Regions from separate parts of the Streptomyces sp. NBC_00637 genome, predicted to be linked through region 1. Evidence: riboswitches for the same ligand, from Rfam matches in the RefSeq annotation. Region 1 holds a riboswitch; each other region holds the start of a gene.

Evidence for each region. A riboswitch is a leader RNA that binds a small molecule or an ion and turns the genes downstream of it on or off. The one in region 1 is predicted to bind cyclic di-AMP.
Region 2: it holds a riboswitch for cyclic di-AMP, as region 1 does, so the genes downstream of both, OG440_RS22040 (transglycosylase family protein) here and OG440_RS15135 (transglycosylase SLT domain-containing protein) in region 1, are expected to answer to the same signal.
Region 3: it holds a riboswitch for cyclic di-AMP, as region 1 does, so the genes downstream of both, OG440_RS19695 (M23 family metallopeptidase) here and OG440_RS15135 (transglycosylase SLT domain-containing protein) in region 1, are expected to answer to the same signal.

Annotation. Positions count from the first base shown of each region.
Region 1 is NZ_CP109046.1:3,496,497-3,506,673, forward strand. It holds gene OG440_RS15130 (polyprenyl synthetase family protein) at 1-984, opposite strand, end outside; cyclic di-AMP (ydaO/yuaA leader) riboswitch at 1,661-1,887, shown strand; gene OG440_RS15135 (transglycosylase SLT domain-containing protein) at 1,891-2,364, shown strand; gene OG440_RS15140 (HAD family hydrolase) at 2,434-3,258, opposite strand; gene OG440_RS15145 (GNAT family N-acetyltransferase) at 3,550-4,614, shown strand; gene OG440_RS15150 (glycosyltransferase) at 4,684-6,171, shown strand; gene OG440_RS15155 (polysaccharide deacetylase family protein) at 6,288-7,043, shown strand; gene OG440_RS15160 (hypothetical protein) at 7,117-9,114, shown strand; gene OG440_RS15165 (hypothetical protein) at 9,135-9,677, shown strand; gene OG440_RS15170 (glycoside hydrolase family 26 protein) at 10,118-10,177, shown strand, end outside.
Region 2 is NZ_CP109046.1:5,009,137-5,019,313, reverse strand. It holds gene OG440_RS22055 (DUF501 domain-containing protein) at 1-238, opposite strand, end outside; gene OG440_RS22050 (septum formation initiator family protein) at 296-772, opposite strand; gene eno (phosphopyruvate hydratase) at 885-2,171, opposite strand; gene OG440_RS22040 (transglycosylase family protein) at 2,516-3,232, opposite strand; cyclic di-AMP (ydaO/yuaA leader) riboswitch at 3,236-3,421, opposite strand; gene OG440_RS22035 (transglycosylase family protein) at 3,627-4,643, opposite strand; gene OG440_RS22030 (cytochrome P450) at 4,849-6,135, opposite strand; gene OG440_RS22025 (nucleoside triphosphate pyrophosphohydrolase) at 6,230-7,225, opposite strand; gene OG440_RS22020 (SurA N-terminal domain-containing protein) at 7,417-8,061, opposite strand; gene OG440_RS22015 (glycoside hydrolase domain-containing protein) at 8,267-9,097, opposite strand; gene OG440_RS22010 (hypothetical protein) at 9,360-9,761, shown strand; gene OG440_RS22005 (N-acetyltransferase) at 9,852-10,177, opposite strand, start outside.
Region 3 is NZ_CP109046.1:4,478,682-4,488,858, reverse strand. It holds gene OG440_RS19720 (MFS transporter) at 1-206, shown strand, start outside; gene lhgO (L-2-hydroxyglutarate oxidase) at 291-1,508, shown strand; gene trmB (tRNA (guanosine(46)-N7)-methyltransferase TrmB) at 1,655-2,497, shown strand; gene OG440_RS19705 (PrsW family intramembrane metalloprotease) at 2,633-4,126, shown strand; gene OG440_RS19700 (aldo/keto reductase) at 4,128-5,072, opposite strand; gene OG440_RS19695 (M23 family metallopeptidase) at 5,319-6,341, opposite strand; cyclic di-AMP (ydaO/yuaA leader) riboswitch at 6,349-6,517, opposite strand; tRNA gene OG440_RS19690 (tRNA-Met) at 6,831-6,904, opposite strand; gene OG440_RS19685 (dihydrofolate reductase family protein) at 6,976-8,103, opposite strand; gene OG440_RS19680 (MarR family winged helix-turn-helix transcriptional regulator) at 8,252-8,776, shown strand; gene ribA (GTP cyclohydrolase II) at 9,021-9,662, shown strand; gene OG440_RS19670 (NUDIX domain-containing protein) at 9,640-10,177, opposite strand, start outside.

The sequences.
Region 1 (10,177 bases):
GCAGAGTTCCATCAGCGCCGCCTTCGCGTCGCACTCGCGCAGCGGCGCCAGCGCGGACCGCGCTTCCTTCGCGTACCGCACGGTGTCCCGGCGGGCCTGCTCCAGCGCCGGGTGGGCCCGCAGCGCCTCCAGTGCCTCGGTGTGCCGGGCGTCGTCGGTCAGGTCGGAGTCCAGCAGCTCGCACAGGGCGATGTCCTCGGGCAGCGACAGCCGCGCCGCCCGCTCCCGCAGCCGCAGCACGGGCAGCGTGGGGACACCCTCGCGCAGGTCCGTGCCCGGCGTCTTGCCCGACTCGTGCGAGTCGGAGGCGATGTCCAGGACGTCGTCCGCCAGCTGGAAGGCGACGCCGAGGCGCTCGCCGTACTGCGTGAGCACGTCGACGACCGTATCGTCGGCGCCGGACATCATCGCCCCGAACCGGCAGGCCACCGCCACCAGTGAGCCGGTCTTGCCACCGAGCACGTCGAGGTAGTGGTCGACCGGGTCGCGCCCGTCCGTCGGCCCCGCGGTCTCCAGGATCTGTCCGGTGACCAGCCGCTCGAACGCCTCCGCCTGCACCCGCACCGCCTCCGGCCCCAGGTCGGCCAGGATGTGGGAGGCACGCGCGAAGAGGAAGTCACCCGTGAGGACGGCGACGGAGTTCCCCCAGCGGGTGTTCGCGCTGGACACCCCGCGCCGCACGTCCGCCTCGTCCATCACGTCGTCGTGGTACAGCGTGGCCAGGTGGGTCAGCTCCACCACGACGGCCGACGGCACGATGCCCGGCGCGTACGGGTCCCCGAACTGCGACGCGAGCACCACGAGCAGCGGCCGGAACCGCTTCCCGCCCGCGCGTACGAGGTGCTGGGCGGCCTCCGTGATGAAGGGGACCTCACTCTTGGTGGCCTCGAGCAAACCTTCCTCGACAGCCGCCAATCCGGCCTGGACATCGGCTTCCAGAGCCTGGTCCCGCACGCTCAGCCCGAACGGCCCGACGACGGTCACGAGGGGTCTCCTGTCTGCTGGTGTCTACCGGCGATTACGCGGTTTGTCGATAGGTCTCTGCCATCACTCAAGTCAGCGTATCCGGTCACGTTTCGATCACCGATAGCCCCCACGTCCCGCGGGCTCGAATGGACTCGCTCCGGACTCGCCCGGGGGCGCCCGGAAGGCCTCCGGAGGGCGTCCGGGGGGCGCCCCGCAGGCCAGGCACCGTCTGATCATGCCCGTTATGTTGTTGATCAGCTCATATGAGCGGACATGGAGAGAGTTTCCGGGAAGCGGGGATTCATGTCCCGGACGGGGTGCACGCCGCCCGGAACGAGCCCGGCCACCCTCTCTCCGCGTGACGACGATCACGCTTTCACCCCCCTCTCCCCCGCGACGCGTCGGGCGCGACGGCGGACTTTCCCTTTCCGCGCCCCATGGCCATTCCTTAAACGATGAGTTGGGCTTAATGCCCGATTCGACACTCTTGTGGATGCCGGTGAGTTGGCTCACTCGGCGCGAAGATCCGGTTCACCGTCGCCCTTCACCGATTCTCCGCACCCCCCAAGCAAGTTGAAGGTTTGCACCCACAAAGGATCAAGCACCCCATAGGCCACAGACCAAGGTCAATAGGGGTGATCTGTGAATCCGCTACTTGTTCCGGACATGTGCTCTCGCATACGTTCCCGACCTGTCGGGCGGAACGCCGAATCCTGCCGCCGCCCGAACACCCATCGATACCGCTCGGCAGGAGCGGGGGAACCAGGTAAGTCGCCGAAACGGATTTCCGGATGTCTTGGATATGCAAGACGTTTCGGACAGGCCGTACGGCTAGGGGTCAAGCCGCGACCGTCAGGACGCGACCGGGCAGCTCCCGCCCGAACCCGACAGCTCACCTCGCAGGCGCCGGAGAGGAAATTCGTCATGCCCGCTGCCGCTCAGCCGCGCCGCAACCGTCTCGTCCGCACGCTCGCCGTCGCCGCCACCGGCGCGGCCGTGCTCGCCCTCCCCGTCCTCGGGGCGACCACCGCCTCCGCGGCGACGCCGACCGTCTCCACGGCCACCAGCCTCGGCTACGCCAACAACCTCGACGGCTGGATCCGGGCGTCCCTCCAGGTCATGGGGCAGCACGGCATCCCGGGGACGTACAACGGCATCTACCGCAACGTCATCCGCGAGTCCTCGGGCAACCCCAACGCCATCAACCTGTGGGACTCCAACGCGGCCGCGGGCATCCCGTCCAAGGGACTGCTCCAGGTCATCGACCCGACCTTCCGCGCCTACCACGTGAACGGCACGTCGTGGGACTCGTACGACCCGGTCGCGAACATCACCGCCGCCTGCAACTACGCGGCCGCGCGCTACGGCTCGATCGACAACGTGTTCGGCGCGTACTGATCGCCCCGGCGGCGATGCCGACAGGGCTCCCGGTAGCCGGTAGTCCCTGTCCGGTAGCCGGGTAGCCGGTTACGGAAACAGTCGTTCGAGGACGACGGCCACGCCGTCGTCCTCGTTCGACGTCGTCACCTCGTCGGCCACCGCCTTCAGCTCCGGATGGGCGTTGGCCATGGCCACTCCACGAGCCGCCCAGTCGAACATGGGGATGTCGTTGGGCATGTCCCCGAAGGCGACGGTGTCCTCGGGCCGCAGCCCCAGGTGTTCGGCGGCCAGGGCCAGACCCGTCGCCTTGGTGATCCCGCAGGGCTGGAGTTCGACCGTGCCCGGCCCCGACATGGTGACCGTGGCCAGCGAGCCGACCACCGAGCGGGCCGTCGACGCCAACTCGTCGTCGGACAGCGTGGGATGGCGCAACAGCACCTTGCTGATCGGCTCGCACCACAGGTCGTCCCGCCGGCCGACCCGCAGGGCGGGCAGCGTCGGGTGCGGCATGCGGTAGCCCGGCTCGATGAGCGTCAGCCCGTCGACGCCGTCCTGGTCGACGGCCGCGTACAACTGCCCGACCTCCGCCTCGATCTTGCCGAGCGCGGTCTCGGCCAGCTCCCGGTCCAGGGTGACCGACCACAGCAGTCGGTCCGCGCCGGCGTCGTACAACTGCGCGCCCTGGCCGCACACCGCGAGCCCCCTGCTGTGCAGCCGGTCGAGCAGCGGGCGCACCCGGGGCGCGGGCCGTCCCGTCACCACCAGATGGCGTGCGCCGACGGCCGCCACCCGCGCGAGTGCGTCGAGCGACCGGTCGGAGAAGGTGTCGTCGCCGCGGAGCAGCGTCCCGTCCAGGTCGGTGGCGATGAGGGAGTACGCGGTGCGCTCGGCATATGCGGTGGGTGCGGCCATGATCAGAGAATACGGATCCCGGGCCCCCCGGGTTCGACGCGAACCGGACGACGTTCACGTCCTGTCCTGTTCTGCCAACTCCCCTTGTCCGCCAGGCTCACGACTGGTTGCCGAACGACTCGATGAAACAGCTTTCTGGCACATCGCCGGGTAGCGGACGGTTAAAGGCCTCTGCACCGGTTGGCAACAACATGCGACGCTACCTACCGCGATGGCCAGGTGGAGCGGTACCGTCCAGGTGTCCAGGGGGGACTTGATCGGGGGGTCAGGTTGAGCAGTGGGCGCATTCGTGTGCTGAGGCCGCAGGACCTCGGCGAGGGGGAGAGGGAGCGGTGGCGCGCGCTGCGTGCCGCGTCGACGCTTCCGCGAAACCCCTTCATGGAACCGGAGTTCACCGACGCCGTGGGCCTGGTGCGGCCACGCTCACGGGTGGCGGTGGTGTACGAGGGGCGTGAGCCGGTCGGCTTCCTGCCCCACGAACGGGGCCGGCTCGGACAGGGCCAGGCCCTCGCGTACGGCGTCTCGGACGCGCAGGGCGCGGTACTGGCCCCGGGTCTCGGGCTGAACGCCGACGAACTGATGCGGGCGTGTGCCCTGTCGAGCTTCGCCTTCGACAACCTGGAGGCGGAGCAGGGGCTGTTCACCGCGCACGCGGCCGAGGAGTACGCCTCCTATGTCATCGACGTCGAAAAGGGTTACGAGACCTATGAGTCCGTGCTGCGCGCTCAGTCGCCGAAGTTCCTGAAGACGACTCTCGCCAAGGAGCGCAGGCTCGGCCGCCAGGTCGGGGAGCTGCGGTTCGTGTTCGACGAACGCGATCCGGCCGCCCTGCGCACGCTCATGGCGTGGAAGTCCGCGCAGTACCGCAGGACCGGCCGCCGGGACCGGTTCGCACAGGAGTGGATCACCCGGCTCGTGGACGCGCTCGCCGGGACGCGCGCGCCGGAGTGCTCCGGCACGCTCTCCGTCCTCTACGCCGGTGACCGGCCGATCGCCGCGCACTTCGGACTGCGTTCGTCGACCGTGCTGGCCTGTTGGTTCCCTTCGTACGAACCGGAGTTCGCGAAGTTCTCGCCCGGCCTGGTCCTGCATCTGCGGATGGCCGAGTCGGCCGCCGCCGAGGGCATCGGCCTGCTCGACCTGGGGCGGGGCGCGGCCGAGTACAAGGACTCGCTCAAGACCGGGGAACTCCCCGTGTACGAGGGAGCGTGGTCGCGTCCGGGAGTGGGCGCCGCGCTGTACTGGCTCAGCCGTGAGCCGTCCCGCCGCGCGCATCACTTCGTGCGCAACCGGCCGAGGCTGGCCGCGGCGGCCGCACGGACCTTGAAGGGCGCGGGCCGACTGCGCCGATCGTGACGGGCGGCGTCGGCCGGCCGACGTGACGGGCGTGAGACGGCGTGAGACGGCGTGAAACAAGGGGGGTTCATGTACCGCGCTGCACGTGCACAGCGGGAGATTCAGAGGTTCCTGGACATCGGGCCGGTGCAGGTCGCCGAGCTCGAACTGGACGACGGGGGTGTCCTCAGACCGGGGCCGGGCAGCCCGCCCGTCACGCACGGCGAGGTGTTCGTGCTGGTCAGGCGGGGCGGGCGGCCGATCGGGACACTGCTCGGCCTGGTACCGGAGGGCGCGGACCCGAAGACCGTCCTGCTGGGTCTGGCCCTGCGCCGGTCGGCATCCGGGCCGCCTTCCGGGCCGCCTTCCGGGCCGCCTTCCGCGGAGGCGGGGCCGGGGTCTGGGCGGGGGTCTGAGCCGGGGCCTGGTTCCGGGCGGGGATCCGGGCGGGGGTTCGAGCCGGGGCCTGGGGCGGGGCCCGCGCACGGGGTGGCCGCCTCGACCGCCACCGCCCCGACCGACCCGCACGCCGGCGCCCCGATCGGCCCGCACGGGGCGACCAGCCCGATCGCCCCGGCCGTCGCCGTCCCGTTCACCACCGTCGTCGTCGCCACGCGTGAGCGCGTCGAGAAGCTCGCCCAGGCCCTCGACTCGCTGCTCGCCCAGGATCACCCGGACTTCGAGATCGTCGTCGTCGACAACGCGCCGGTGACGGACGCCACCCGGGACCTGGTCGAGCGCAAGTACGCCGAGCGCGTGCGGTACGTCACCGAACCGGCGCCCGGACTCGCCGTCGCACACAACAAGGGCGTCGAGTCCGCCTACGGCGAGGTGATCGCCTTCACCGACGACGACGTCGTGGCCGATCCGCGCTGGCTCACGGAACTCACCGCGCCGTTCACCGCCGACCCGGGCCTCGGCTGCGTCACCGGCCTGATCCTGCCGGCCCGGCTGCGGACCCCTGCCCAGGTGCTCCTGGAGAGCCACGGCGGCTTCGCCAAGGGGTTCACGGCCCGCACCTACGACCCGCTGGACCCGCCCGCCGACGAGCCGTTGTTCCCGTTCACCGCGGGCCGTTTCGGCTCCGGCGCCAGCATGGCCTTCCGTACGGAGGTACTGCGGGCGGTCGGCGGCTTCGACCCCGCGACCGGCGCGGGGACACTCGCGCGGGGCGGCGACGACCTCTACGGGTTCGTCCGGGTCCTCGTCGGGGGCCACCGGCTGCACTACACCCCGCTGGCCCTGGTCTGGCACCACCACCGGGAGACCTGGCGGGACCTCGAGACCCAGGCGTACGGCTACGGTGCCGGCCTCACCGCCTACCTCACGGCGATCCTCGTCAACCGGCCCGGTCTGCTGCCGGCGTTCCTGGCCCGGCTGCCCCGGGGCCTCGCCCACGCTCGGGCGCTGACGGCGAGCCGGGAGGCGGAGCCCGCGGCGGACGGCGCGCCCGGCGGCCACGACGCCCGGAACCACGCCTGGCCCGCCCGGCTCTCCCGGCTCCAGCGGCGCGGCATGCTCTACGGGCCGGTGGGCTATCTGCGCGCCCGGCGCGCGTTGCGAGGTGCCGCACGATGACGGCGTCCGCGCACAGAACCGCCGACGACAACGCGGGCGGGAGCAGCGGCCGGGACACGGAGAGGGACAGGGCCAGCGGCGGTAACGGCTTCCCGGTGTTTCTGTATCACGCCGTGATGGAGGAACCGCCCGCCTGGATCGCCGAGTTCACCGTCAGCCCGAAGCAGTTCGGCGAGCACCTGGACGCCGTCGTGGACAGCGGCCGAACGCCCGTCACGATCAGCGCGCTCGCCGACCACCTCGCGGGGCGGGCGCCGCTGCCGCCCCGGCCGGTGCTGCTCACCTTCGACGACGGCTTCGCCGATCTGCCCGGTGCGACGGCCGAGGCGCTGGCCGGCCGCGGCCTGCCCGCCACCGCCTATCTCACCACCGGAGCGATCACCCGCGGCGGACGCAGCCTGCTGCCGCCCGCGCCGATGATGACGCTGGAGCAGGCGGCCCGACTCGAGCAGTACGGCATGGAGATCGGCAGCCACACCGTCACCCACGCCCAGCTGGACACTCTCTCTCCCCGGGCACTCGCGCACGAACTGCGTTCCTCACGTTCGGTGTTGGAGAACGCCCTCGGCCATCAGGTCCGTCATCTCGCCTATCCGCACGGCTACAACAGCGGGCGGGTACGGCGCACGGCGGCGGCCGCGGGCTACGAGACGGCCACCGCCGTACGGCACGCCCTCAGTTCGGACCGCGACGAGCACTACCGCATCGCCCGGCTCATCGTGCGCCGCGGTCACACCGTCGCCGATGTCCGTGACTGGCTTGCCGGATCCGGGGCCCGGATGGCCCCGTACCGCGACGGACCGAAGACGGTCGGCTGGCGCTGGTACCGCCGTGCCCGCGCCGCCGTGCACGGGCCGGTGTTCGCGGGTTGAACCGAGTTCGACGATTTTGGTGTGAAAAGAAGAGAAAATTCCTATAGTTGGCTTGAGGGAGGGGAGCCTCGACGTGCCACACGTGCCGCACCACGTGCCACCACACGTGCCCGTACCGAGCACCGAGAGCAGCGAGCTGCCCACCCCCGACCTCTCCGCCGGACCGGGCACTCCCGGCAGCCCGGGCAGCACGGGCAGCTCGGAGAGCACGGTCGGCCCGGGCAGCACGGTCAGCCCGGGAAGCAGGGGCCCGAGCACCGGCGGAGACCGCAGAACCTGGCGGGTCCCGCGCCGGCCACCGGACGCCGGCCTGCTGACGCTGCTGTTCGCCGCCGGGCTGTGGGTGTACGCGCTGCCCCGCATCGGCTTCCGCGAGATGGGCGACTACGGGCTGCTGGACCGGCTGCCGGTCACCTACTACCTCTCGCTGCTGGTGCTCACCGCGGGCTTCGTCCTCAGCCTGCGCCGCGCGGGCACCGCGCCCTGGTGGCCGGCCGCGCACTGCGCCGCGCTGCTCCTCGCGCTGAAGGCGCCACCGGCGGTGTTGTACGACGCGGTGCGCTACCCATGGGCCTCCAAGCACGACGCCATCGTCAACACGCTGCTCGCCAACGGTGAGCTGCGACCGGGCGCGGCACTGTCGGGCAACATGTCCGCCTACGACCAGTGGCCGGGTTTCTTCACCCTCAACGCGGGCCTGGTGCGCGCCTTCGGTGTGGAGAGCGCCGCCGTCTACGCCAACTGGGCGCCGATCGTCGTCGGTCTGCTCATGATGCCGGTGCTGGTCCTCATCTACCGGACCTTCTGCGAGGACTGGCGGCTGATCTGGACCGCCGTGTGGATCTTCCAGCTCGCCAACTGGGTGGGCCAGGACTACTTCGCCCCGCAGGCGCTCGCCTATCTGCTGCATCTGACGGTCCTCGCCGTGGTGCTGCGGCACTTCGTGCGGCCCGGATCCGCCGGACGGCTGCGTGACCGCACCTTTCTCGACCCGGTGGCCGCGCCCGTCCCGCCGCCCACGGGGAGGAAGCAGCGCGCGGTGTGCGTGGTGATCCTGGCCCCGCTGATCGCCGCCATCAACGCCACGCACCAGCTCACCCCGGTGATGCTCACCATCTGTCTGGTGGCGCTCAGCCTCACCCGCCGCTACCGCAACTACGGACTGCTGGTCGTGGCCGCGCTGCTGATGCTCACCTGGGACCTGACCATGGGGCGGCCGCTGTTCGTCGAGACGCTCTCCACCATCAGGAAGTCGATCGGCGAGCTGACGGAGAACTCCCGCGCGGGCTACGCGGGACAGCTCACCGGGCCCGGTCCGGAACTCGCGGGCACCGCCAACGTGGTGATGGTGCTCGCGGTCGCGGCCCTCGCCGGGGCCGCCGTGCTGCTGCGGCGCCGGCTGACCCGCAGCGCGCTGCCGCTGCTGCTGGTGTCCGTCGCCCCGGTACCGCTGTTCGCCGTCAACGACTACGGCGGCGAAATGCTCTTCCGCGTCTATCTGTTCGCCCTGCCTGGCGCGGCCTTCTTCGCCGCCGCCGCGCTCGTGCCGGCCGTCGCGGGGACCCACCGCAGCAGGGCGAAGGCACTGCGGCGCAGAACGGCGGCCTTCGCCCTGCCGGTCGTCCTGCTCGTGCTGCTGGCCGGCTTCCTGCCGTCGTACTACGGCAAGGAGAAGATGTTCTACACGCCGCCGGAGGAGACCGCGCTGATCACCAGGGCCCTCGACAACGCCCCCGACGGCTCGCTCATCCTCGCCACCAGCGGCTCCTTCCCGCAGGCGCTCCACCGCTACGACCGTCTCGAGCACTGGTTCTTCGCCGAGCAGGCGCTGCCCGAGAACGAGAAGATGCTGAAGGACCCGGCCCGCTACCTCGCGGACGGGATCCCACCGGGCGCGAAGGCGTACGTCGTCCTCACCCGCACCCAGGACATCTACACCGCCGGGGAGGGCCTGCTGCCGGCGGGCGGATTCGAGACCCTGCGTTCGAAGCTGTCCGCCTCGCCCCTCTTCCGGACCGTCGAGAGCCATTCGTACGGCGTCGTCCTGGAGTACCGCCCGGCCACCCGATGAATGACCACAAGGTGATCGAAGTGACGACCACAGGCTCCGAGGACATCGACAACGAGCACACCGCCGAAGAGGCCGAAAGGGCCGGAGGGACTCCAGGGGCCGAAGGGACTGAAGGGGCCGAGGGGACTCGAGGGGTCGATGACGACGGGCCCGGCAGGTTCACCTCGACGCAGGGAAGAGTCCTCGTCGCGGCCTCGGGCTGGGTGGCACTGGCCGCCACCGCCGTGCCCGGCCCCTCCCCGCTGCGCTGGATCCCGGTGCTGCTGTTCGTCCTGTCCGGTCCCGGCTGTGCGGCCCTGTATCCGCAGTCGGGTCGGCTGGCCTCCGGCGCCAGGCTGGAGGCGGTCGCCCTCGCCGCGCCCATCAGCCTCTCGCTCGGTGTGCTCACCGCCACCTCGCTGTTCCTGGTGGAGGCGTTCTCCCTGACCGCCTTCCTCGTCGCGCTCGCCTGCTTCACCACCCTCACCGCGGCCCTGCCGGGGCTCCCGCTGCCCGCCGCCCGGCGCGGCGCGGTCGAGCGCGCCAAGGTCAGGCGCAGGCCTTCCGGCGGCAGCGACCTATGACGGGACGGCATCGGCTGCGCGGGCCACGCAGGCCGGCCGAACCACACGGAGTGAGGGACGTGGAGAACCACAGGGGGGACGGGAACGACTTGGAGTACGGCTCAGGCCCCAGCTCGGCGGACGACGGGCCGAACCCCAGCTCAGGGGACGGCAAACCGACCGCTCCGAACCCCGGCCCGGGGGACCTGCCGGGGGACGGCTCGGGGGACGCCTCGGGGAAGCCGCCGGGGAACGGCACGCCGAACGGTCCGGCGGGTGGGCGGACGAACGCTCCCGGGCACGGTCGTGCGGACGCTCCCGGGCGGACGGAGGCTCCCGCGGGCGGTCCGGCGGACGCTCCCGCGGGGGGTCCGGGGAACGGTCCCGCGGGCGGTCCGGCGGACGACGCTCCGGGGAACGGTCCGAGAAGCGTCAGGCGCACCTACACCGCTGTCGCGCTGGTGGCGGTGGCCGCGCTGCTCGCCGGGCTGGGCATCTGGGCCGGCCGCTCCGAGGACCCG
Region 2 (10,177 bases), 1.5 Mb from region 1:
TCGCCTCGAGCGTGCCGATGGCCGAGTTGGCCTTCGGGCACGTCAGGTAGTACAGCGTCGGGAAGGGCGTGCCGTCGGGCAGGCGGGGGGCCGTCTCCACGACGTCCGGCTCGCCGCACGGGCAGCGGTGGGCGATCGCGCGCAGACCGCGCGGCGGCCGTCCGAGCTGCTGCTTGAAGGCCTCGACGTCCTCGTCGGTGGGCTCGGTGCGCGGGGTGGTCGGCGGGGGCGTTTCCATGCCTGTCTTTCTATCGGTCGGTCACCGGTCGGATCACCGGTCGGTTCACCTGTCGCATTACCCGTCGGAGGCGTCGGACTTGTCGACGCCGTCCCAGACGTTCGAATACCAGGGGCGGTCGGTCGCCCCGAGGTCGGCGCGGGACTGCTCGGCCGCGTCCGGGTCGATCACCACGAACCCGGTCTCGCCCGGCAGCACGTAGTGCAGCCGCTGCCGGATCTGCTGCTCGGCGTAGGCGTCGTCCTGCCAGCGCGCCTTGAGGTCGCGCAGCTGCTCGACGCGTTCGCCGGCCTGCTGCTTCTCGCGCTCCAGATCGGCGATCTCGGCGCGCTGCGAGACGTACTGGCGCATCGGGTAGGCCAGGGCCACGATCAGCGTGCACAGGACGAGCGCGAGGAGCGCGGCGCGGCCGGTGAGCCGGGAGCGGCGCGCCTGGCGCTTGGTCTGGGAGCGGTAGACCCGGGCCGCGGTCTGCTCGCCGAGCAGCTTGATCCTGGTCGCGGTGGAGAAACGGTCCCGGTCCTTCACGGCCACTGCTTCCCGCCTCCCGTCTCACACGTGCGTACGTCCCCGCACACGGTACGGGACCGGGTACGGGGACGTACGTACGACTGGCGGAGCCTTGACCCGGTTCGGGTCGGCGGCGTCAGCCCTTGAAGCGGGGGAAGGCGCTGCGGCCGGCGTACACCGCGGCGTCGTCGAGGATCTCCTCGATGCGCAGCAGCTGGTTGTACTTGGCGACGCGGTCCGAGCGGGCCGGGGCGCCGGTCTTGATCTGACCGCAGTTCACCGCGACGGCGAGGTCGGCGATGGTGACGTCCTCGGTCTCGCCGGAGCGGTGGGACATCATGCACTTGAAGCCGTTGCGCTGGGCCATCTCGACGGCGTCCAGGGTCTCGGTCAGCGAACCGATCTGGTTGACCTTGACGAGCAGGGCGTTGGCGGAGCCCTCCTCGATGCCGCGGGCCAGGCGCTCGGGGTTGGTGACGAAGAGGTCGTCGCCGACGATCTGGACCTTGTCGCCCAGCTTGTCGGTGATGACCTTCCAGCCGGCCCAGTCGTCCTCGTACAGCGGGTCCTCGATGGAGACCAGCGGGTACGCGGAGACGAGCTCCTCGTAGTACTCGGTCATCTCGGCGGCCGAGCGGGACTTGCCCTCGAACTCGTACTTGCCGTCCTTGTAGAACTCGGACGCGGCGACGTCGAGCGCGAGCGCGATCTGCTCGCCGGGCACGTAACCGGCCTGCTTGATGGCCTCGATGATGAGGTCGAGCGCGGCACGGTTGGACTCGAGGTTCGGGGCGAAGCCGCCCTCGTCGCCGAGGCCGGTGGACAGGCCCTTGGTCTTCAGCACCTTCTTGAGGGTGTGGTAGACCTCGGCACCCCAGCGCAGGGCCTCGGAGAAGGACTCCGCGCCGATCGGGGCGATCATGAACTCCTGGATGTCCACGTTGGAGTCGGCGTGCGAGCCGCCGTTCAGGATGTTCATCATCGGCACCGGCAGCAGGTGCGCGTTGGGGCCGCCCAGGTAGCGGAACAGCGGCAGGTCGCTGGCCTCGGAGGCGGCGTGGGCGACGGCGAGCGAGACGCCGAGGATGGCGTTGGCGCCGAGCGAGCCCTTGTTGTCGGTGGCGTCCAGGTCGAACATGGCCTGGTCGATCAGGCGCTGCTCGGTGGCGTCGTAGCCGACGAGCTCCGGGCCGATCTGCTCGATGACGGCGAGGACCGCCTTCTCGACACCCTTGCCGAGGTAGCGGTTGGGGTCACCGTCGCGGAGCTCGATGGCCTCGAAGGCACCGGTGGAGGCACCGGACGGAACGGCGGCACGACCCGTGCTGCCGTCGTCGAGGCCGACCTCGACCTCGACCGTGGGGTTGCCTCGGGAGTCCAGGATTTCCCGGGCTACGACGACGTCGATGGACGGCACGAGCATCTCCTTCTTGGGATGTGACGCTGGTTGTGCGGGGACCGGGGGCCTTGATGAGCCCTGGCCGGGCCTTGCGACTAGAGCCTAACCGCCCCGGGGCCGTCGGCAGCCGACCGACCGTCCCGTGGACAGACAGACCGTACCTATTGTTTCCGCCCGGAACAAAGGGGGGTGGCCAAGAAAGTCCGACAACAGGTGGTGAACGGGCAAAGAGAAACCCCGCTCCGGTGCGTACGGGGGAACACGCACCGGAGCGGGGGCCCGTGGGGACGGGGGGGGTGACCCTCACGAGGTCTTCAGTGTGCCGACCTCGGATGTGAGGGCGCTGTGGCTTCTCTGGGGGCCAGGTGTCACTTCAGGTGAAGCTGCTGGCCCGGGAAGATGAGGTCGGCGTCGTCGACGATGTCCTTGTTCAGCTCGAACAGCTTCGCCCAGCCGCCCTTGACCTTGTGCTTCTCGGCGATGGTGCTGAGGGTGTCGCCCTTGACGACCTTGTACTCGCCGTCGCCCTTCTTGACCTTCTTGCCCGTCGGGGTGGTGACCGTCTTGGAGGCGGCCGGGCGGTCGGTCGAACGGGAGGCGCTCTGCTCGTCGGTCGAGCGGCTGCTGGTGCTGCCGCTGTTCGACGAGCTGGACGAACCGGAGGAGCTGGACGAGCCGGAGCTCGACGAGTCGGCGCTGCCGCCGTCGTACGCGGCGCCGGACAGGCCGGTGCCGCAGACCGGCCAGGCACCCTTGCCCTGACCCGCGAGAACCTTCTCGCCGATGGCGATCTGCTGCGACTTGGAGGCCTGGTCGGCCTGCGAGGCGTAGGCGGTGCCGCCGTACGCGGCCCAGGTGGACGCCGAGAACTGGAGGCCACCGTAGTAACCGTTGCCGGTGTTGATGGACCAGTTGCCGCCGGACTCGCACTGGGCGACCGCGTCCCACTCGGAGGTGGTGGCGGCGGAGGCGTTGCCGGCCGCCATCAGCGGGGCGGCGATGGCGACCCCGGTGACGCCGGCGAGCGCGGCGACGCGGGTGGCCTTGGAGGGACGGCGGTGCTTGCCCTTGGCGCAAAACAGCATGGTGGATCCCCTCACCGACGCCTGCGAGGTGAGCTGTCGGGTTCGGGCCGTGTGAGTTGCCCGGCCACTCCTCGTCCGCCGGAGCACTGCTCCGTGGGAGGTGTGGCTTCACCCCGAGCCGTTCCGGTCAACCGACCGGCGCGGCACTTACCTTGGGTCCCCCGCTCCTGCCTACGGCGCTTGACGCGACGACTGTTCCCGGGGCGCCGCTGGCAGGATTCGGCGTTGCGACGGCCGGGGCTCGGGTTGCCGAGCGGCCTCGACCGTAGACACGCGATCGACGGAATTTCAAAGACGATCAGGGCTTCTGAGACTCATCCCACACTTTCACCAAACCGGACATTCGGCGCGAAGCGTGACGTGAACTCCCGCTGTTTTTCTTGGGCTTTGCGCCCTATTCCACCCCTGTGTCGAGGGTCTGACCGGCGGCGATGTTGCTCGGGTCGGCGCCGATGAGGTCCCTGTTCTCGGCGTAGAGGGCGCTCCATCCGCCGTCGAGACCAAGGGAGTCGGCGATCGACGCGAGGGAGTCGCCCTCCTGGACGACATAGGTGGCGGCGGCATGCCGGCCGGCGGAGGCGGTGGTGGTGCCGCCCTCGGCGGCGTCGGTCGCGGCCTTGGTCGCCGCCTCGTCGGCGGTGGAGCCGCGATGCTTGCCGGAGCCGAGGGAGCCGGTGTCGACGAGGCTCCAGGAGCCCTCACTCTGGCCGGAATTGTCCGAGTCATCCGCTTCCGGGGTCGCCGTGGGCGAGCCGTCGCCCGTCGACCCGTCACCCCGACCGCCGGAACCGCCGGACGTGCCGGAGTCGTCCGCGACGGCGGAGGAAGAGGAGGAAGGGGAGGAAGCGGACGCCGAGGGTGAACTGGACGAATCGGCGGACGAGTCGGACGATCCGGTCGAGGAGTCGTCACTCGTCGAGGAGCCCGAGGATCCGGACAATCCCCTGGACAGGTCGGACAATCCGGATGAACCAGAGGAGTCGGACGCGTCGGACGAGTCGTCCGCCACGCCGGTGTCCACGTTCAGCGCGCCGTTCTCCTGGGTGAGCCCGGAGGTCAGCCCGCAGGTGCCCCACGCGCCGATGCCGTCGGCCGCGAGGACCTTCTGCGCCACGGCGATCTGCTGGCTGCGGCTGGCCAGGTCGGGGCTCGTCGCGTAGTCGAGGCCGCCGTACGCCTCCCAGTCCTTCTGGGTGAGGCTCAGGCCGCCGTACTCGCCGGCACCCTCGTCGGCGCTCCACGAGCCGCCGGTCTCGCACTGCGCCACCTTGTCCCACACCGTGCCGTCGGCCGCGCTCGCGGCGGAGGCGGCGAGCAGCGGGATGGCGATGGCGGAGCCCGTCACTCCGGCCGCGACGAGGAGCGCCGGGGCCTGGCGGGGGCGACGGTGACGACCGTTCCCGGAGAGCATGCGAGGGGCCTTTCTGTGGACAGCACTGAACGGCGCGGCGGGCGGAACCGATGCGTCGCGCTGACGAGTGAACGTATCGGCAGACGATCACTTGTCACAAGTTAATGCCGCGCAGATCACGTGAAGATCACAGACTTGAGTGTTGGTCACCTTTGCTCCGCCGAACGGTCACACTCCCGCTGACATCCGGTCAGACACGGTCCGGTTATGCATCGGAATGCACCGGAGTGAACGCGACCGGCAAAGTCCGCAGTCCGCGCATGATGAGCCCGCCGCGCCACCTCAACTCGCCCGGATCCACGGCCAGTCGGAGATCGGGCAGGCGGGTGAGGAGCGTGGCCAGCGCGGTCTGGCCCTCCAGGCGGGCCAGCGGGGCGCCCAGACAGTAATGGATGCCGTGGCCGTAGCCGAGGTGCTGGTTGTCGCGGCGGGACAGGTCGAGGGTGTCGGGATCGACGAAACGCGCCGGGTCACGGTCCGCGGCCGCCAGCACGACGAGGACGGGGTCGCCCGCCGCGATGTCCTGCCCGCCGACGCTCAGCGGCTCGGTCGCGAAGCGCCAGGTGGCGAGTTCCACGGGCCCGTCGTAGCGCAGGAGTTCCTCGACGCCCGTTTCGAGGAGAGCGCGGTCGCCGTCGTCCTCGGTGAGCGAGCGCTGGAGACGGTCGCGCTGCTCGGGGTGGGTGAGGAGGGCGTAGGTGCCGTTGCCGATGAGGTTGACGGTCGTCTCGAAGCCGGCGAACAGCAGGATGAAGGCCATGGCGGCGGCCTCGTTCTCGGTGAGGTGCTCACCGTGGTCCGACGCGCGGATCAGCCCGGAGATGAGGTCCTCTCCGGGAGCCGGGTCCGCGGGAAGCTCGGCGCGCTTGCGGTGGATGAGCTCCAGCAGGTAGCCGCGCATCTTCTTGACCGACCGCGCGACCCCGCCCCGCGGCCCCCCGCCGTGCCGGATCATCATCCCCGCCCAGTCACGGAAGTCGTCCTGGTCCTCGCGGGGGACGCCCAGCAGGTCGCAGATCGCGTAGATGGGGAGAGGAAAGGCGAAGTCGTGGATGAGGTCGGCCTCACCCTCGGCGGCGAACCGGTCGATGAGCTGATCCGTCAGTTCCTGCACACGGGACGCGAACTCGGCGACCCGGCGGGGCGTGAAGGCCTTGCTGACGAGCCGTCGCAGCCGGGTGTGGTCCGGCGGGTCGATGTTGAGCAGATGCGTCATCAGCTCGGCCTTGCGCTCGCCGGGGATGCCGGTCTTGCCCTTGGCGTGCGCCGGTTCGTCGTGGTGCGCCGGGTTCTTGGAGAGCCGCTGGTCGGCGAGGGCCTGCTTCGCGTCGGCGTACCGGGTGACCAGCCAGGCCTCGACACCGCTGGGCAACACGGTGCGGTGCACGGGGGCGTGCTCGCGCAGCCAGGCGTAGGCGGGATAGGGATCGGTGGCGAACTCCCAGGTGAAGAGTTCGGGAGCGGTGGTGTCTGACTCGGGCTGCTCGGTCACTCCATGACCGTAGCGGTGCCCTCATCCCACCCCGCGAGGGCCTTCCGCGGCGCGGCACCCCTGGGCACGGGACGGGCGACAGCAATCCACGTGACTAACCGTCGACGCCCTCGACAGCCCGGATCGCGTCGCGGTACGCCCGGGCCGCCGCGCGCAGCGCCGCCTCCGGGTCGACGCCCTCCGACTCGGCTCGCGCCGCCAGGGCGAGCAGTTCGTAGCCGATGCCCTGGGCCGCCGGCAGCGGCACCTCCAGTCGTGCCGTGCGGGCCCGGGACACCAGTTTCGCTGCGAGGGCCAGGCCGGGCTGGTGGAGGGGGACGCCGTCGGTCACCGACTCCCGCCGCTTCTCCGCCGCCTTCGTGCGCAGCCAGTGCTCCTTCACCTCCTCCGGGGTGGTGGCCGTGGCGTCGCCGAAGACATGGGGGTGGCGGTGGATGAGCTTGGCGACGATCGTGCCCGCGACGTCGTCCACGGAGAACGGGGACTCCTCGTCCTCCTCGGCGATGCGGGCGTGGAAGACGACCTGGAGCAGGACGTCGCCCAGCTCCTCGCGCAGTTCGTCGTGGTCACCGTCCTCGATCGCCTCGACCAGCTCGTACGACTCCTCGACCGCGTATTTCGCCAGCCCCTTGTGGGTCTGCCGGGAGGACCACGGGCATTCGACGCGGATCCGGTCCATGACCTGGACCAGGTCGAGGAGCCGGGCGCCGGGGAGGTCGTAGGAGGCGGGGAGCAGTTCCAGCTCGGGCATGGACACTCGGCCGGAGCCGGCCAGGCGGGCCAGGCCGTCGGTGAGGGCCGGTTCGCCCTCCCCGGTGGCCACGACCACGACCGTGCGGCCGTCGGCGCAGGCGGCGAGGAGTTCCTCGGCGGTCGGGGAGGTCTCGTCGACGGTGATGCCGGCGTCGCACAGATAGGGCAGCTGCGGATGCGCGCCGTCCGCGCACAGCACCCGGTCCGCCGTGCGCAGCGCCTGCCAGGCGGGCCAGGACAGCAGGCCGGGGGCGACCCGGTGGCTGGTGGTGAGCAGGACGACACGGCCCGGGGCGGTGACTGCGGCGTCGGCGTCGGCGGAGCTGATTGCGTTCACACCCCGAACGTAACCCACACCCGCCGACGGACCCCGCGAGTTATCCACAGGCGAACCGGCCGGTCGTACGATCACATGGTCACGTCGCCGTGTCGCCCCGTGATCGCGGGGTCGCGGAGACGCGGGGTCGCGGAGACGCGGGGTCGCGGGGTCGCGGAGACGCGTGATCACGTCGTCACCTGGTCACGTGGTCACGTGGTCTGCTGTGTCCCCGCCGTGGAGATCTCCCGCACCCAGGGCGTCTTCGCGTCGACGCGGGCGACCTTCTGCGCGTCCCAGTTCCCGTAGCGCGGGTTGAGGTCGACGTCGAGGGCCTTGGAGGCCTTGGACAGCGCGTTCCAGAAGGCGGGCTGGCTGGTGTTCGTGCCGAGCTCGGTGGCGAGTTTCTGGGCCTCCAGCTGGAGGCGCAGGTTCTCGTCGAGGCGCTGCGGCGGAATGCCGTACTGCTGGAGCCACGCCGTCTCGAGGCCCTGCGCGCCGCCCGCCTGCTGTTCCAGTCCGGCCCGCATCTCCTGGACCTCCCGACGGCTGACGGTGATGCCCGCGTCCTCGGCGGCGCGGTGCAACACCTTGTCCAGGACCATGCCGTGCAGGGTGTCGCGGGCGAGGGAGCCGGTCTGGGCGACGGCCTGCGCGTACTGGGCGTCGTCGGTGACCGCTGCCCGCTGGGCGGCGCGCACCTCGTTCACCCGGCTCTCCAGCTGCGCGACGGTGATCCGCTGGCCGCCGACGACGGCCGCGGCACCGGGATGCGTGTCGTTCCCGCAGGCGGTGAGGAGAGGGGCCGCCATGATCGCGGCGGACAGCAGGAGCGCGGTGCGACGGCGGCGGTGCAAGGGAAACCTCCCGAGGAGATTGTGCGACGGTGCACAAAGTCTTGCGGTGATCGATGTTAGGCAGTGGGACGGCTGGGGCCAACCCATTCGACCAACGATTCACCGAGACTTCGGGCACCGCCGCGCCCGCTCGTCGCCCGCTCTTCGGTGCGAGGGCTCAGCCCTGCGCGTCCACCGCGTGCTCGACGGCCTCGGGTGATCCGGTTCAGCCGACGATGGCGACCGGCGCGTCCCACGCGTCGCGGTCCACGGTGATCGTGTAACCGCCGCGGGTCTCCTTGCTGTTGACCAGGTACTGGTGACCGCGGCTGTGGTTGGTGAACTGGGTGGCGCCCCACGGCCAGTCGGTGGTCGTGGTGTCCTTCTTGTCCCACAGCGCGTACCAGAGGTTGCCCGGCAGGTCCGTCTTGTTCGTGGCGGTGGCGATGGCCTTGGCGCTGGAACTGCTGAAGCCGTAGTACCCGCCCCGGTAGACCTTGGCGCGCAGCGTCTTGGTGAAGGAGCGCACATACGCCAGCACGGCGTCGTTGCACGCCTTGTCGGTGATGTCGTACGCCTCCATGTCGAGGTAGATCGGGCTGCCGGCCTTCATGCCGAGCGCCGCGGCCTTGGCGACCGCGTCCGCGCCGTCGGTCGCGCCCAGGGAGGTGGCCGTGGCGGCGGTGATCTTCTCGGGGCTGGAGCCCGTCTGGCAGGGCGGCTGGGCGCCGACGTAGAGCGGGATCAGCTTCCATCCGGCCGTGTTGACCGACTTCACCCAGGAGGCGGTCAGGTTGGGCTGCGCGCAGCCGCGGTTCTTGCCGCCGACGTAGACGGCGGCGCCCCCGTAGTAGCCGTCGGTCTTCCAGGCCTTCATCGCGGCCTGCGAGGGCGCGGTGCAGGCGTCGAAGGCCCGGCCGGTGTACGTCTTCTGGGCGGGCCAGGTGGTGGCCGCCATCGAGGTCTGCGCCGCTATCCCGGCCCCCGCGAGGACGGCCGCGCCGGCCACGCCCCACGTGATGTATCTGCGCTTTCTGGACTGCCGGTGCTCGGCCATCCCCACCCCATCGTTCGTCTGTGTGTACGGCGCTCCGGCCGCGTACGGCGGCGCCCGTCGAAGTCCCCTGATCGGTGCGACGATACGGTGTCGACTCGACGTCCGCACCGAACGGATCGCACCGTAACCCGTGGCATCCCAGCGCTCGGGAAACACAGGGCCCCCATAGCGACAAGATTCGCTCATGTCACAGTAAAGAAGCGACGGCCTGGAGAGGGCCGCCGGTGTCCTACCCTGGCCCTCTGCTTACTTGGGGGACGACATGACGATGCCGACGGTGCCGACCACGCGCGCGGAGAGACAACTGACGGCCGGCTGGTTCCAGCGGCTCGCCTGGGTGCTGCTGGTCTGGGTCTCGCTGGGCTTCCTGGTCTGGGTGCCCTTCCTCTACGTGGCGGTCCGCCGCGGCCTCTCCTCGGACTGGGTGGCCTTCGGCTCGTTCGCGCTGTACGAGTGCCTGATCCTGCCGTGGGCGGTGATGACGCCCGACGGCGACGGTGACGCCTTCTTCGGCATCGCCATCCTGGTGACCCTGCTGACGGGGACGGTGCTGCTGCTGTCCGCGGTGTTCGACAAGAAGATCCCGGCCGCCCAGCCGGCGTACGGAGCGCCCATGGCCCCGCAGGGCCAGCCGTACCAGCAGGGGTACCCCTACGGCCGTTAGGACCTGCGAGGGACGGCCCGACCCTCAGGCGGCGCGGGCGAGGAAGTCCCTGGGGCACCGCCGGCGCCGGCAGGCATCGCGGCGCCCGCCTCAGAGGGGGTGCCGCATCCACACGTTGGGCTCGACGTACACCGCGTAGTCCCGCTCCGGCTCGCACCGCACCGGGACCAGCGCGCCGGGCACCTCGACGTCGCCCCGCGCGTCGAAGGGCAGCCCGGTCCAGCGGCGCCACTCCGCCAGCGAACCCGCCACCGTCATCGACGCCGGCGCGACCCGCTCGATGCTCGCGCCCGCCCGGACGTGCACCCGCAGCCACGGGTCGTACGGCAGCCCGTCCTCCCGCACCCGGTGCGCGTACTCCTCGATCGGAACACGCGGCTCGAGATGCTTGGCGTTCGGCCGGACCGGGGCCACGA
Region 3 (10,177 bases), 980 kb from region 1:
CTGCGGTCGCCGAACTGGAGTCGGGCAACCTGGACGCCGCCTGCGCGCAGGGCGTGCGGGCCGTGGAGGTGGCCGGGCGTATCTCCTCCGCCCGCACCACGGAGTACGTCAAGGATCTCCTGCACCGGCTGGAGCCCTACGGCGACGAGCCGCGGGTGGTGGAACTGCGGGAGCGGGCCCGGCCCCTGCTGATGACTCCGGCCTGACGGCCCCGGGCCACGGACCGGCAGGACGCCCGCCCCGGGTTTGAAGCCACTGTCAGTGGCGCAGTGCACTATCGAAGCCGGGAGGTGGTGCACGTGCCGAGGATCGCTTACGACTGTGACGTGCTCGTGGTCGGCGGGGGCATCGTGGGGCTGTCCACGGCGTACGCGATCACGCGTGCCGCCCCGGGTACCCGCGTGACGGTGCTGGAGAAGGAGCCCGGGGTGGCGCGCCACCAGACCGGGCGCAACAGCGGGGTCGTGCACAGCGGGATCTACTACCGGCCGGGATCGCTGAAGGCGCGGTACGCGGTGCGGGGCGCGGCGGAGATGACGAAGTTCTGCGCCGAGTACGGCATCCCGCACTCCGTCACCGGCAAGCTGATCGTCGCCACGAGCCGGGAGGAGCTGCCCCGGCTGCACGCGCTGGTGCAGCGCGGCCGGGAGAACGGGATTCCGGTCCGGGAACTGGGCGCCGCCCAGATCGCCGAGTACGAGCCGGAGGTCCGGGGGCTCGCCGCGATACGGGTGCGGACGACGGGCATCTGCGACTACTCGGCCGTCGCACGGCAGCTGGGCCGGGCCTCCGGGGCGGACATCCGGTACGGCGCCCGGGTCGTGCGGATCGACCGGCGGCCGGAGCACGGGGTGGCGGTGCTCACCGCGCGCGGGGACGTCGTCCGGGGTCGGGTGCTGGTGAACTGCGCCGGGCTGTACTCCGACGAGGTGGCCCGGCTGACCGGGGACGAGCCCGACGTGCGGATCGTGCCGTTCCGGGGCGAGTACTACGAGCTGGCGCGGCCCGAGCTGGTGCGCGGGCTGGTGTACCCGGTGCCCGATCCGGCGTTCCCCTTCCTGGGCGTGCACCTGACCAGGGGGATCGACGGGGGTGTGCACGTCGGCCCCAACGCCGTGCCGGCGCTGGCCCGGGAGGGGTACGGCTGGGGCGTCGTACGGCCCCGCGAGGCGATGGCCACGGCGGCCTGGCCCGGGGCGTGGCGGATGGGCCGGCAGCACTGGCGGTACGGGATGGGGGAGCTGCGGCGGTCGGTGTCGAAGAGGGCGTTCGTGGACGCGGTGCGCCGGCTGCTGCCGGCGGTGGAGGAGGGCGACCTGGTGCGGGCGTCGGCCGGGGTACGGGCGCAGGCGGTGCTGCGGGACGGCACTCTGGTGGACGACTTCCTCATACGGGAGGCGCCACGGGTGGTCCACGTGCTGAACGCGCCCTCGCCGGCGGCCACCGCCTCCCTCCCGATCGGACGAGAGGTGGCCCGCCGGGCCCTGGCGGCTCTGGCCGACGCGTGAGCGGTCGGGTGCCGTGCCGCACCGATGCCCGGCCGGACGCGGTACCGCCCGTGTGCGCGGTCGCGGGTGCCGTCGGCATGCCGGGCTCGCGGCCACCCCACGGGCGCCGTCGGCACCTGGAGCCGACCCGTAAAATCGACCTCACTGTGTCTGATTCCGTGAGTACCCCCGAAGCCCCCCAGCCCTTTCCCGGTGGCGAGCACCACCCGGGCGAGTCCGTTCGGCACACCCGCGCCAAGGGAGAGCCCCGGTTCCCCGACGGGCCCAAGGCCGATCCCGCCGGGTCGCACTTCGAGCGGCGGATCCGCAGCTTCCAGCCCCGGCGCAGCCGGGTGACCGCAGGGCAGGCGGACGCCTTGCAGCGTCTGTGGGCCAAGTGGGGGCTCGACATCGACGGGCACCACGTCGACCTCGCCGAGCTGTTCGGCGACGAGCGCCCCGTCGTGCTGGAGATCGGCTTCGGCATGGGCGAGGCGACCGCGCAGATGGCGGCCGCCGACCCGGAGACCGGCATCCTCGCGGTGGACGTGCACACGCCCGGCCAGGGGAATCTGCTCAACCTCGCGGACCGCACCGGGCTGACCAACGTCCGGGTGGCCAACGGCGACGCGATCATCCTGCTGCGCGAGATGCTGCCGGCGGACTCGCTGGACGGGCTGCGCGTCTACTTCCCCGACCCCTGGCCGAAGAAGCGCCACCACAAGCGGCGCCTCATCCAGCCCGAGTTCCTCGACCTGGCCGCGACGCGGCTGAAACCGGGGGCGACCGTGCACTGCGCCACGGACTGGGAGCCGTACGCCGAGCAGATGCTCGAGGTGCTGAGCGCGCATCCCGGTTTCGAGAACACGCAGGCCGACGGCGGGTTCGCGCCCCGGCCCGAGTTCCGGCCGCTGACCCGTTTCGAGGGACAGGGGCTGGACAAGGGTCACGTCGTGAACGATCTGCTCTTCCGTCGCGTACAGCATCCCGTCCAGCCCGGGGATCGCTGACCGGCCGAGGACCGATCAGGACCGCCCGAGGAATCGGTCGAGGAATCGGTCGGGAAACGAGGTCCCGCCCCACCAGAGGATCACCGACCGACCTGCCCCTCCACCACAGTCCTCTCCCTCGTTAGGGTCGATGCCGTGGCCATCAGTCCTCCGTTTCCGCCCCGTCCGCCGCATCCCGGCGGCGCACCCGAGGACGGTGTGCTCCGGCGCGCTCACCGGTGGCAGCGGTGGGTGTCCCCCCGGGGCGGAGGCGGGCCGAGGACCTGGGGAAAGCTGCGGTACGCGGCCCTGATCACCCTGCTCGCACTGTCCGGCCTGGTCATCCTCGCGCTGGTGCGCGAACAGACCGGCACGGAGGGGTTCCTGGTCGGGCTCGGTCTCGCCGTGCTGCCCGTACCGCTGCTGGTCGCCGCCTTCCGCTGGCTGGACCGGGTCGAGCCCGGACCCTGGCAGAACCTCCTCTTCGCCTTCGCCTGGGGCGCGTGCGCGGCGGCGCTGATAGCCATCATCGCCAACAGCTTCGCGACCCGATGGATAGCCACCGCGACCGCCGACCCGTCCGGCGCGGACACCCTCGGGGCGACCGTCATAGCGCCGATCGTCGAGGAGTCCGCGAAGGCCGCCGCCGTCCTGCTGGTGTTCCTCTTCCGCAGGCGGCACTTCACCGGGATCGTCGACGGCGTGGTCATAGCCGGGCTCACCGCCACCGGCTTCGCGTTCACCGAGAACATCCTCTACCTGGGCACCGCCTTCGGTACCGACCGGCTCACGGGCGACACCGGCGTCGCGTCCGTCACCGCCGCGACCTTCTTCGTACGCGTCGTCATGTCGCCGTTCGCGCACCCGCTGTTCACCGTCCTGACCGGCATCGGCTTCGGCTTCGCCGCGTTCTCCGGGGACCGCCGGCAGCTGCGGCGCGTGCTGCTCCCGCTGGGCGGACTGCTCCTCGCGATGGGCATGCACGCCCTGTGGAACGGCTCCTCGTCGTTCGGCGAGTTCGGGTTCTTCGCCGTGTACGTGGCGTTCATGGTGCCCGCGTTCGGGCTGCTGACCTGGCTGGCGGTGTGGACGCGGCAACGCGAGCTGCGTGCCGTGCGCGAGGAACTGCCCGCCTACGCGGCCGCCGGCTGGCTCGCCCCGGCCGAGCCGTTCGCGCTCGGCTCGATGCGGGCCCGCCGACTGGCCCGGGAGTACGCCGGCCTGCACCTCGGCAAGCCGGCGGCGCGCGAGGTGGCGCGGTACGAGGCGTACGCGACGGCCCTCGCGTTTCTGCGGTACCGCAGCCGACGGGGGCAGGCCGACGCCGACTTCCTCGTCCGGGAGCGGGAGTTGCTCGACGAGCTGTGGCGGCGCAAGGACCTCGCCCGGCCCGCGCTGGACCACGCGGCCCGCGTGACGGCCCCGCCGGTGAGGGTGACCGCGCCGCCCTGGCCGGTGTACGGGGTGTACGGGTACGGCCAGGGTCCCGCGGCCCACGGGCAGGGCCACAGCGCCGGGTTCGGACACCCGGCGGGGCCGATGTACGGAAGTCCGGCGGGGCCGATGTACGGGTACGGCTACGGGGGCCCGGCGGCGCACGGTCCCGGACCGGGGCACGGACCGGCGTACGGCCCCCGCTCGCACCGGTAGGTCAGGCCGAGGCCCGGTTCAGCCGGGTGATCTCCTGTGCCGTCAGTTCCAGCTCCGCCACCCCCAGCAGCGCGGGCAGCTGCTCGACCGTTCGCGCGGAGGCGATCGGCGCGGCGACCGTCGGCTGCGCGGCGAGCCACGCCAGGGCGACCGTGGGGATGTGGGTGCCGTGGGCCTGGGCGACCTCGTCCAGGGCCGTGAGGACGTTCCGGCCCCGCTCCGTGTCGAGGTGCTTGGCGGCGCCGGCGGCGCGGGCGCTCTCCACCGTCGTACCGGGCCGGTACTTGCCGGTGAGGAAGCCGGCGGCCAGCGCGAAGTACGGGACGGCGGCGAGGCCGAAGCGGCCGGCGAGGTCCTGGAGGCGGCCCTCGTAGGTGTCGCGGGAGACCAGGTTGTAGTGGGGCTGGAGGGCGACGTAGCGGGCCAGGCCCTCGCGGTCGGAGAACTCCAGGGACTCCTGGAGCCGCTCGGGCGAGATGTTGGAAGCCGCGATGTGCCGCACCTTGCCCGCCCGCACCAGCTCGTCGAGCGCGCCGATGATCTCCTCGACGGGCACCTCGGGCTTGTCGAAGTGCGTGTAGTAGAGGTCGATGTGGTCGGTGCCCAGGCGGCGGAGCGAGGCGTCGGCGGCTGCCTTGATGTTGTCGGCGGACAGGCCGGGGAACTCGGGGTGCTGGCTCACCTTGGTGGCGATCACGACGTCGTCGCGGTTGCCCCGGGCCTTCACCCACCTGCCGATGACGGTCTCGGACTCACCACCGCTGTTGCCGTCGATCCATGCCGAGTAGGAGTCGGCGGTGTCGACGAAGTTCCCGCCCGCGGCCGCGTAGGCGTCGAGAACGGCGAAGGAGGCCGTCTCGTCGGCGGTCCAGCCGAAGACGTTGCCGCCCAGGGAGAGCGGGAAGACCTCGAGGTCGGAGGAGCCGAGTCGGCGAAGAGCAGTCATGCTTCGTGTCAACGGACGAGGACCGTCCGCCCATTCCGGGCGTGACGCGAAGAACAGATGAACGGCCCCTGTGCACGGCGCCCGCACACCGCACAGATCGGCGGCCCCGACGCGGAGGGCGTCGGGGCTGCCGGGGTGGCTCAGGGCTGCGGGGCTGGATCAGGTGTCCGCGGGACGGGTTCCGCCCGGGGAGCGACCGAGGGGTGCCGTCGGAGGTTGCCGTTCAGGGGCGCCGGAGGGTGCCGCTCAGGGGGTGAGGCCCTTGTCGCGCAGCCAGGCGGCCGGGTCGATGCCCTCGGCGCTGCCGCCGGGGTGGACCTCGAGGTGGAGGTGGGCCCCGGTGACGTTCCCGGTCGCGCCCACCCGGCCGATGACGTCACCGGTGGCGACCTTCTGGCCGACACTGACGCTGATCGACGACTGGTGGCAGAACCAGAGCTCGGTGCCGTCGTCCAGGGTCAGGATGGTGCGGTAGCCGTAGGAACCAGCCCAGCCCGCCTCGGTGATGGTGCCGCTGTGGACGGCCTTGATGAGCGTGCCCGTCGGCGCGGCGAAGTCGAGACCCGTGTGGTAGCCGGAGGACCAGAGCGAACCGGCCTGCCCGAAGGTCGAGGTGATGGTGTACGAGGAGGTCGGCAGCGTGTACTGCTTGGCCAGCTCGGCCAGGCGCGCGGTCTCGGCCTTCGCGGCGGCTTCCTCGGCGGCCTTCTTCTTCGCGGCGGCGGCCTTGGCCTCCGCCTCCTTCTCGGCCTTGGCGGCGGCGTCCGACTCGGCCTTGGCCGCCGCGGCGAGCGCCTTGACCTCGACCTGGGACTGCTGCGACTCGGCCTGCGCCATGATCCGGCTGCGCAGCGCCTCGCCGGCGTCGGCGGCGCTCTCGTCGGTGTCGACGGCGGCTTCGGAGCCGAAGCTCGCGAGGGCCGGCGCGGCTTCCGGGGCGGGCTCGTCGTCGGAGATGAGGGAGCCCACGTTGGGCAGGTCCGGCATCGAGATGGAGACAGGCGCCTTGCCGGTGTTGGCGCTGGCCATGCCACCGGCGCTGACCGCGGCTATGACGCCGACGCCGAGAACGGTGGAGCTGCGGGCGAATCCGCCGCCGCGCTGCTTGGCGACGCGGTGCTTGCCGCGCACCGGGCGAGTGGACTCCGCGGTGGGGTTCCACTCCTCCCAAGGTCCCTCGTCGGGGCGGTAACCGCCGAAGCCGAAGGTCTCGGTGGACCCCTGGCCGGGCGCGTACGGGGCCTCGGGGGCAGGCGGGTTGGACGCCACGCGGGCGCACTCCTTTCCTTCCGTCGCCTACCGGGTTAGCTGACGGGTTCGGAGCGGGAAGGTCTCCTACGCGCGTAAACCCCTTGTGGACTCAGCGAGTTCACAACGGCTTCCGCGTGATTCACCCCATGGTGGTGGTTCCCCGGTTCCCTTGCGGGATTCGGCACGTGCCGCACGGAGCCGACTCTGGTGCCGGCTGGGACGACCGCGCTGCGTTATCGAACGTTAATAGACCCGGGGGTGCGTTTCCAAGCCGTTCCTCTTGATCAACAACATTTCTGGCCTGGACTTTTGGGCTGGCAGCGGTGAAAAACGGGCGAGTTGACCGCGCGAGGCGATGCCCCGAAAACGCTTCATCAGTCACAGGAGCTTTGATGGTGACTCAGTTGTTATGCGCAGGGCGGTCGTCCGGTCACCCGGAGTGAGGGACGCGTCGGGGAACGCACCGAAGGCCGGAACCCTTTCGGATTCCGGCCTTCGACTTATCAGTAGCGGGGACAGGATTTGAACCTGCGACCTCTGGGTTATGAGCCCAGCGAGCTACCGAGCTGCTCCACCCCGCGGCGATGAACACAACTGTACGCCATCAGCGGGACGGAAAGCACATCGGTTGATCCACGGCGCCCCGGCGGCCTCAGAGGAGGTGCCGGTTCGGCCCCTTCGCCCGCTCCTCGTACTCGGGGAGCACGAGGACGTCGACGCCCTGGGCCGTCAGCAGACCGGTGCCGTCCGCCTCCGTGACGAAGGTGTCCGGCTCGCGCCAGGCCGTGACCACCCGGCGCACTCCCGCGTCGAGGATGAGGCGGGCGCAGGGGGCCGGACGGGAGGAGCGGCGGGCGCACGGTTCGAGGCTGCTGTAGACGGTGGCCGTGGGCAGCCGGGGGTCGGCGGGGTCGAGCTTCGCGAGGGCTGCCTCCTCGGCGTGCACGACCGGGTCGCCGGCCTCGCGGGAGTGGCCGCGCGCCAGTTCGGTGCCGTCGGAGGCCACGATCACGGCGCCGACGCTGAAAGCGGTCCGCGACGGTGGACAGTCGGCCGCGAGCGCGCAGGCGAGCGCCAGCCAGTGCCGGTCGGCCGCGGCCGGCAGCGGCCCGGCGCCGGGGGCGGTGGGCTCGTAGCGGTTCAGGACGACGTCCTCGATGCGCCGGGTCTCCACCAGGCGCAGCCGTCCGCCCTGGTAGCCGCCCGGGCCGAAGAGGCGGGGCGCGGCCGGGTCGCCGACGAACAGCGGGGCGAGGACCAGCTGGAGTTCGTCGGCGAGACCCTGCCGGAGCAGCTGGGTGTGGACGGTTCCCCCGCCCTCGACCATGAGCCGCCGTACGCCGCGCACGTCGTGGAGGTGTTCGAGGAGGCGGCGCCAGTCCAGTGCGGGGCCGAGCGGGACGGCGTCCGCGGCGATACCGAGCGCGCGCACCCGCTCGGCGCCCTTGTCCGTCGTGTACACGACCTTCTCGCCACCCGTGTGCCAGAAGTTCGCCGCCGGGTCCAGTTCGCCGGAGCCGCTGACGGTGACCTTGAGGGGGTACGGCGGCAGCCCGGCGGCCACCCGGGCGGCGCGGCGCTCGGGGGAGTTCACGAGGAGCCGGGGGTTGTCGGCGCGGATGGTGCCGGCGCCGATGAGAATGGCGTCGACGGAGGCCCGTACCTCGTCGACACGGTCGAAGTCGGCGCGGCCGGAGAGGAGCAGGCGCTCGGGCGTGGTGTCGTCCAGGTAGCCGTCGAGGGAGACGGCGGCGGACAGCAGGACGTACGGGTACGGCATCGACGCGGCTCCCCGGGCTCGGTCCGACGGCGGTTGGTCGGCGTCGGAACGATGGTTGGACGACGGTTGGACGGCGGTCCGACAACGGTTCGACAGCGGCCTGGCGGCCGGACTTGGTTCAAGTTTGAAACAAACCTACACTGGGTGTATGACGACTCGCTGGCTCACCCCCGAGGAGCAACGCGCCTGGCGCGCGTTTGTCGCCGGTTACCTCCTCCTCGACGACGCGATCGACCGGCAGCTCCAGCAGGAGGCCGGCATGCCCCATCTGTACTACTCCATCCTCGCCAACCTCTCCGACCTGCCCGAACGGCGGCTGCGGATGACCGACCTCGCGGAGCGGCTGAAGATCACCCGCAGCCGGCTGACCTACGCGGTGTCCCGGCTGGAGAAGGACGGGCTGGTGCGGCGCGAGGACTGCGCGTGGGACAAGCGCGGCAGCGTCGCGGTCCTGACGGACGAGGGTATGACGGTGCTGGAGAACGTGGCGCCCGGCCATGTCGAGACGGTCCGCACGGCCCTGTTCGACCGGCTCACCCCCGAGCAGGTGGGACAGCTGGAGGAGATCTTCACGCAGGTCGCACGCGGGTTCCAGGGGGACGACGGCGGCGAGACGGCCCCGGAGGACCTCCCGTGGCGCCGACGCTCGTCACCCTGCTCCGGAACCCCGTGACCACGAGCCCCCCGTGACCGCGAATCCGTAAACCCATGGGCCCCTGAGCCGATGAGCCCATGCGCCGGTGAGCCCCCCGAGTCCGTGAGCGGCGAGCAGTGAGGGGGCATGTGGGGCATCGCAAACCAGTTGCTTCAAATTTAAAGCATGGGGTAGGGTCTCGACTCGTTGGATCTGCTTCAAATCTGAAGCACAAGGTGGCCCGGCGCCGCCTTGTCACCGTCCTCCGGACCCGGGAGCCCGCATGCCCGACACCCCCGCCGCCACCCCGCGCGCCCGCGTCCGGGTACCGCTGCGCTTCCCCGACGGCTACTCCGTCGACGCCGAACTGGTCACCTTCCACGGCCTCTCCGACGGCCAGGAGCACGTCGCCGTCGTCCTCGGCGAGCCGGCGCCCGGCGCCACCCCCCTGGTCCGGCTGCACTCCGAGTGCCTGACCGGCGACGTCTTCGGCTCCGCCCGCTGCGACTGCGGGCCCCAACTGCGCGAGGCCGTCGAGCGCATCGCCGGGACCGGCGGCGTCCTGCTCTACCTCCGCCAGGAGGGCCGCGGCATCGGCCTCTACAACAAGCTCGACGCGTACGCCCTCCAGGACCAGGGCCTGGACACCTACGAGGCGAACGCCGCGCTCGGCCTGCCCGAGGACGACCGGGACTACACGGCCGCCGCCCAGATGCTGCGCGCCCTGGGCGTCACGAGCCTGGACCTGCTGTCCAACAACCCCGACAAGGCGGACCAGTTGCGGGGCCTGGGCATCGACGTCCAGAACCGTGTCCCGACCGGCGTCTTCACGACCCCGCACAACGTCCGCTACCTGCGCGCGAAGGTCCTCCAGACCCAGCACACGCTGCCGCTCGCCGACCTCACCGAGCTGAGCGTGGGCTGACCGCCGACGCCCCGAACGGGCCGTCCAGCGCGGCCCATTGGAGCAGCATGATGGTCTTCGCGTCCGCGATCGCGCCGGAGCGGACGAGGTCGAGGGCCTCGGCGAAGGGGAGTTCGACGACGGCGATGTCCTCGCCCTCGGCCGCCACGCCCGCCGTGTCAGCGCCGGGGACGGAGGCGTCGTAGGGGGCGGCGAAGAAGGCGAGGCGCTCGGTGACCGAACCGGGGCTCATGAACGCGTCGAAGACGTGCTCGACGTCGTGCACCGCCCGTCCGGTCTCCTCGGCCGCCTCGCGGCGGATCGCCTCGCGCGGGTCGTCGCCGTCCAGCAGCCCGGCGGCCGTCTCCAGCAGCATGCCGTCCGGATGCCCGTTGACGTATGCGGGCAGCCGGAACTGCCGGGTGAGCAGGACGGTACGGCGCTCGGCGTCGTAGAGCAGGATCGTGGCGCCGTCGCCCCTGTCGTACGTCTCGCGCTGTTCGCGGCTCCAGTGGCCGTCGCTGTGCCGGTAGTCG